Thiocapsa bogorovii: one gene and its partner. The protein of the gene in region 2 interacts with the protein of the main gene of each other region in a pairwise test. Links are inferred from orthologs where the notes say so. Each region holds a gene or a part of one and is shown on either strand. Other genes may lie near its edges. The genes, in order: rlmB and tsaE.

Region 1 (3,245 bases), 4.5 Mb from region 2 along the record:
CCGCATGTCGATCGGCTTTGCATGACCGCCGAGCTTTACATCAACGCGGAAGGCAAGGTTACCCGCACCCGTTTCTTCGAGGGTGTCATGCGCTCGCATGCGCGGCTGACCTACGACCAGGTCGCCGCGATGATCATCGACGGTGATGCCGATCTGTGCGAGAAGCACGCGGACCTGCTGCCCCACCTGCACGAGCTCTACGCCCTTTACCAGACACTGCACCAAGCGCGCGCAGAGCGCGGTGCGATCGACTTCGACACCGTCGAAACCAAGTTCGTCTTCAACGAGCAGGGACGCATCGCCGCCGTGGTGCCGTTGGTGCGCAACGAGGCGCACAAGATCATCGAAGAGTGCATGCTCGCCGCGAACGTCGCCGCCGCGCGTCTCTTCGAGCGCAAGAAGATGCCGGCGCTCTACCGCATCCATGACCTGCCGAACGCGGAGAAGTTGAGCGACCTGCGCGAGTTTCTCGGACAGCTCGCGCTGAAGCTCCCGGGCGGCGAGAAGCCGACCGCCAAGGACTATGCCGAGCTGCTCGAGTTGGTCAAAGACCGTCCGGATCGTGGCTTGATCCAGACCGTGTTGCTGCGTTCCATGCAGCAGGCGATGTACAGCTCGGACAACGTCGGCCATTTCGGTTTGGCTTACGATGCGTACACGCATTTTACCTCCCCGATTCGCCGCTACCCGGATCTGGTCGTCCATCGCATCATCAAGCACCTCCTGCGCGGCGGGACCGCGGCCGACCTGGACTACTCCAAGATGGAGCTTCAGCAGATCGGCGAGTACTGCTCGGGCACCGAGCGGCGCGCCGACGAGGCGACCCGTGACGCCGACGATTGGCTCAAGTGCGAGTTCATGAAGGGCAAGCTCGGTGAGAAGTTCGACGGCATCATCACCAGCGTCAACTCGTTCGGCATCTTCGTCGAGCTCGACGAGGTCCATGTCGATGGCCTGGTGCACATCACCGCGCTCGACAACGACTTCTACCATTTCGACCCCATCGGCCATCGTCTACACGGCGAGCGCACCGGCACCGTCTACCGTCTCGGCGATCCCCTGCGGGTGCAGGTTGCAGCCGTAAACCTCGACGATCGTAAGATCGACTTTGTGCTCGCCGAGGCGAGCGGTAAGGGCGTTAAGGGCGGACAGGGCGGGCGCAAGTCCAAGCCGAAAGCGAAGCCGACGGCTCAGGCGGCCGGCTCGTCGGCGGCTCCGGCTCAGGCAGACAAACCTGCCGAAGGCGCCAAGAAGCCGCGTTCGCGCAACCGGCGCAAACGCAAGCCGGCCGGCGCGGCCCCGACCTCCTGACCATGAAGACTGCGCGACGCCTCGTCGGGAGCCGTGACGAGGTGCGGCGCCCGACGGCGGGGCTGCATCCGGTCGGCGGTATTCACAGTGCGCGCGCCGCGATCAAGTTCGGGAGCGAAGGGGTCGGTGAGCTTTGGCTCGACCGCAGTCGTCGGGACCGGCGGTTAGCGGAGTTGGCCGATCTCGCGAGTCAGGCGGGCGTCAAGGTCCGCCAGGTCGAGCGCGACGAACTGGAGCGCGCAGCCGAGGGCGCCAATCACCAGGGCGCACTGGCCTGGGTGCGTGTTCCGGCGGCACGCTCCGAGCAGGATCTCGATGGACTCCTCGAGCGCGTCGAAGGTCCGCCGTTTCTTCTTCTGCTCGACGAGGTGCAGGATCCACACAATCTCGGGGCCTGTCTGCGCACCGCGGAAGGTGCCGGCGTCCATGCCGTCATCGCGCCGAAGGACAGCGCCGTCGGTCTCACGCCGGTCGTTTGCAAGGTCGCCAGCGGTGCCGCCGAGACCCTGCCCTATGTGCAGGTCACCAATCTGGCCCGGACCATGGGCTACCTCAAAGAGCGAGGGATCTGGCTCACCGGAACGAGCGGCGATGCGGACACCGAGCTCTATGCCGCCGACCTCACAGGGCCGCTCGGCCTGGTCATGGGCAGCGAAGGCACCGGCCTGCGTCGTCTCACACGCGAGCATTGCGATCGGCTGGTCCGCCTACCCATGTGCGGCGCCGTCGAGAGTCTCAATGTCTCGGTCGCCGCGGGTGTTTGTCTCTACGAGGCGTTGCGCCAGCGCCGGGCCTGAGCCGACCGCGGCCGGCGTGGTCGTATCGGGCGTCCGGGGCGGCCTGTCGGATTAGGCTTCGCCGATCCGGCCACCGGCGGCGGTGTCGACAAGCGGTTCGACGGTGACGACGCACATGGTGTTTCCGTCGATCCTCCAGCGGACGTTCAGATCGTAGAGCCGGAGGCCGAACTCGCGGCGTTCGGGGTAGCGGCCCATATAGCCCGGGCGCGGATCTTGGGCGAGGACCTGTTCGATCAGCGTGCGCAGTCGGCGCGCCCCGGTCGGATCCGCTTCGGCAATGCCTTGGAGGGCCTCCGCGGAAAAGTCGACGTCGGCGGCGACGATCTCGGGCGCCGTGGCGAAGCCGCTTCTGGCTCCAGGAATGCTGTCTGCATAAGGGACATAGGGCTTGATGTCGAGGATCGGGGTGCCATCCAAGAGATCGACACCGCGCACCTCGAGCGCGAGTCCGCGTCCGTCTTTGACGAGTCCGAGCTGCTCGACCGCGGAGATCCCGATGGGGTTCGGCCGGTAGGGCGCGCGGCTCGAGAAGACGCCGACGCTCTCGCGGCCGCCGAGACGCGGCGGTCGCACCGTCGGGCTCCAGCCGGCGATCAGGCAGTCCTCGTGAAAGACGAAGAGGAGCCAGACATGCGAGAAGCCTTCGAGCCCTTTGAATGCCTCCTCCCGCGCGAAGTCGGGCAGCAGCTCGACACGCGCCTCGGCGGCGGTCACCAATCCGGGCTGGCGCGGGATCCCGAACTTGTCGGTGTAGGGGGAGCGGATGTGGCCGATGGGTGCGAAGGTGAAGGACATGCATTCGCCTGCTGTGATTGGGTGGGTCCCATTATGTCGGAGAATGCCGCAGGCCTCCCGTCGCCGGGTTCCGGCAGTGATATGCGGGATCGTTTGGTCGTGGGCCTGACCGCGATGAGCCGGGATCAATGTCCGTCAAGACGAGCGCATTCGGGGATCTTGAAGGGCAGGTGGCTGGAAGCTGGCGGCCGGCGGTGTCTTTTGGAATGATTCGACCGACCAAGCCGGACGGACGCGGTGCAACCCTAAACCCGGACTCGCGCTATTCGGCCGCGCGACGCGAGTCCGAAGACGACGGTTGGCCGGTCGACGCTGAGCTCCCGCCCCTTCGCACGCAGC
Region 2 (3,313 bases):
CGCTTTATCGGGCCGAGCAGGTGCGCAACCTCGACCGCTGCGCGATCGAGCAGCACGGCATCCCCGGCGTCGAGTTGATGAATCGGGCCGGAGAGGCGGCCTATCGGATCCTGCGCGAGCGCTGGCCGGACGCGCGTGATCTCACCGTTCTGGTCGGTGTCGGCAACAACGGCGGTGACGGCTATGTGATCGCACGGCTGGGGCGGGCCGATGGTCTGTCCGTGCGCCTGTTGCAGCTCGGGAACCCGCAACGCCTCATGGGCGATGCGGCCCTCAGTCGCGACGCCTGGCGTGACGCGGGCGGGACGATCGAGCCCTATCGTGGATTGCCGCGGCGCTCGGATGTTCTGGTCGATGCCGTCCTCGGGACCGGACTGGAACGCCCGGTCGAGGGTCTGTGGGCCGAGGCGATTCAGGCACTCGACAGGCAGCGCGTACCGGTGCTCGCCGTCGATATCCCGTCGGGTCTGCATGCCGACACCGGGCAGGTCATGGGCGTGGCGGTGCGCGCGGATCTCACCGTCAGCTTCATCGGACTCAAACAAGGTCTCTTTATCGGGGCCGGACCCGAGTACTGTGGCGAGATCCGTTTCAGCGCGCTCTCGATCCCGGCCCGGGTCTATTCCTGCGAGGTGGCATCGGCGCGACGCATCGACTGGGATCAGCAGTCGGTGCGTTTCGGGCGACGTCCCCGCACCGCGCACAAGGGCACCTTCGGACACCTGTTGGTGATCGGCGGCGCACCCGGTCTATCCGGTGCCGTGCGGCTCGCCGGCGAGGCCGCGTTGCGGGCCGGGGCCGGATTGGTCACGATCGCCACGCATCCGGCACACGCCGCTTGGCTGAATCTCTCGCGTCCCGAGCTGATGGTGTCGGCGGTCGAGACCGCGACGGATCTGGCTCCTCTGATCGCGCGAGCCGATGTCGTCGCGATCGGCCCGGGGCTGGGTCGCGAGGCGTGGGGCCGCGATCTTTGGGAACACGTCCTTGCCGTCGATAGGCCGATGGTCGTCGATGCCGATGCCCTGAACCTCCTCGCCGAGGCACCTCGCTCGGGGATGGATTGGGTGTTGACGCCGCATCCGGGGGAGGCTGCACGCCTGCTCGGGACCGACGTCGCTTCGATCGAGCAGGATCGCCCGGCCGGCGTGCACGCGCTACAGGGGCGCTTCGGCGGTGTCGCTGTTCTGAAAGGCGCCGGGACACTGATCCGAAGCGATCCGGCGCGCCCGCTTGCGGTCTGCAGCGATGGCAACCCCGGAATGGCGACCGCCGGCTCCGGGGATGTCTTGACCGGGATCGTCGGCGCCTTGCGCGCTCAGGGTCTCGACGCGGAGGAGGCGGCCTGCGCCGGCGTCTGTCTACACGCGGCTGCAGGGGATCGGGCCGCGCGGAACGGCGAGCGCGGGCTCGTTGCGGGCGATATCATCGCCGCCCTTCGCACGGTCGCCAATCACGTGCCCGCGCCGCAGGAGGACGTATGATCGAACAGTGGCTGCCCGATCCCGAGGCACAGCTCGCCTTCGGAGCGCGGATCGCCGCGCTCTTGCCGCCGCGTCTGATCGTCTATCTCGAGGGCGACCTGGGGACCGGCAAGACGACCCTGACGCGGGGTGTTCTCGCGGGGCTGGGCCATCGCGGTGCCGCGCGCAGTCCGACCTATACCCTGCTCGAACCCTACGAGCTGGCGGACCGATGCATCAACCACCTGGATCTCTATCGCCTCGGTGATCCGCAGGAGCTCGAGTATCTGGGGCTGCGCGATCTGCTCGCCGAGGATGCCGTCTGGATGGTGGAGTGGCCCGAGCGCGGTGTCGGGATGTTGCCGCCGCCCGACCTGGTGATTGCGATCGAGTACGTCGCGAACGGCCGGCTCCTGCGTCTGTCGGCCCGGACGGCATCGGGCGAGTCTGTGCTGGAGGCGCTGGCCGGACTTGCCTCCCGTGTCCCGGCGCGTTCCGCATCGCCTGAGAAGTCGGATGTAATCCAATGATGCAATTTGGAAAGGCGTCTTTGGGCATGCTATCGTTCGACGCACGATCGATCGGATCGGGAGCAACCGGAAGGCCGTGCTCGTGAATAGGCTGATCTCGACGCTTCTTTTTCTCCTCCTGCTTGCGGTTTCGGCGCAGTGCGTCTTCGCGGAGCAGGCATCGGTGCAGGGTACGCGGGTCTGGACCGATCCGGAGAAGACCCGGCTGGTCTTCGAGACCTCATCGGCGATCACACACCGGATCTTCCCGCTGGACGAGCCGGATCGACTCGTCATCGACCTCGACGACGCACGCATGCAGAGCAATCTGCCGAAGGTCGACCTCGGTGACCCCGTTCTGGTCGGCCTGCGCGGCGGGGTGCGAGGCGGATCGGATCTGCGCATCGTGCTGGATCTCAAACAACCGGTACGGGCCAAGAGCTTTGCGCTGAGCCCGAACGAGCGCTACGGACATCGGCTGATCATCGATCTGACACCGAAGGACGGTTCGAGCGTCCGGCGTGTGGCGCTGCCCTCGTTCCCGAATTCGTCGGTTCGCAAAAGCGGGGCACCTCGAGGTGAAGGTCCTGCGATTATCGTCGCCATCGACGCCGGTCACGGCGGCGAGGATCCCGGTGCTATCGGCGCCGCCGGGACCCTGGAGAAGGACGTCACCCTTGCGATCGCGCGCGAGCTCGCCAAGCTCGTCGACCGCGAGCCGGGTCTCGAGGCGCTGATGATCCGCGACGGCGATTACTATATCGGGCTACAGGAGCGGATCGGGATCGCACGTGAGCGCCGTGCCGATCTTTTCGTTTCGATCCATGCCGATGCCTTCACCAACGCGACTGCGCGAGGCTCCTCGGTCTACACCTTGTCCTTCAGCGGGGCGAGCAGTGAAGCGGCGAAATGGCTGGCGAATCGCGAGAACAGCGCGGATCTGATCGGCGGCGTCGATCTCGCGAACAACGACGATCTGTTGGCGACCGTACTGATGGATATGACACAGAACGCGACCATCGAGCAGAGTACTCAGGCCGCGGCCATGGTCCTCGCCAACCTCGGGCGGTTGGGCGTCGTCCATCGCGGCGACGTGCAGCGAGCGGGGTTTGCCGTTCTCAAGGCGCCGGACGTGCCTTCGATCCTGGTCGAGACCGCGTTCATCAGCAACCCGGAAGAAGAGAAGCGGCTGCGTGATCGGGGCCATCAGCGACAGCTCGCCCAGGCGATCATGGCCGGCGTGCTGGGGTATTTTCGCAAGTATCCGCCTCACGGGACGCTCGTCGACGCCTCACTGCAAGGCGGCGGAGGCGCGCGCGAATACGTCATCGGTCCGGGCGA

What was found.
Region 1: the proteins of tsaE (region 2) and rlmB interact in binary tests that used the Escherichia coli proteins (3 or more experiments, as listed by UniProt). The link is inferred for Thiocapsa bogorovii from one-to-one orthologs.

The regions. Positions count from the first base shown.
Region 1 is NZ_CP089309.1:843,396-846,640, reverse strand. The notes cover bases 280-3,210. They hold rlmB (23S rRNA (guanosine(2251)-2'-O)-methyltransferase RlmB), read left to right. Parts: upstream 280-1,313; coding sequence 1,314-2,108; downstream 2,109-3,210. Other genes in these bases: LT988_RS03885 (PA0069 family radical SAM protein), read left to right, coding at 3,113-3,210; tsaA (tRNA (N6-threonylcarbamoyladenosine(37)-N6)-methyltransferase TrmO), read right to left, coding at 2,160-2,906; rnr (ribonuclease R), read left to right, coding at 280-1,311. Also shown: more of rnr, read left to right, coding at 1-279; more of LT988_RS03885, read left to right, coding at 3,211-3,245. UniProt on the Escherichia coli protein: Specifically methylates the ribose of guanosine 2251 in 23S rRNA.
Region 2 is NZ_CP089309.1:5,297,405-5,300,717, forward strand. The notes cover bases 238-3,236. They hold tsaE (tRNA (adenosine(37)-N6)-threonylcarbamoyltransferase complex ATPase subunit type 1 TsaE), read left to right. Parts: upstream 238-1,480; coding sequence 1,481-1,993; downstream 1,994-3,236. Other genes in these bases: LT988_RS23565 (NAD(P)H-hydrate dehydratase), read left to right, coding at 238-1,484; LT988_RS23575 (N-acetylmuramoyl-L-alanine amidase), read left to right, coding at 2,070-3,236. In the rest of the region: more of LT988_RS23565, read left to right, coding at 1-237; more of LT988_RS23575, read left to right, coding at 3,237-3,313. UniProt on the Escherichia coli protein: Required for the formation of a threonylcarbamoyl group on adenosine at position 37 (t(6)A37) in tRNAs that read codons beginning with adenine.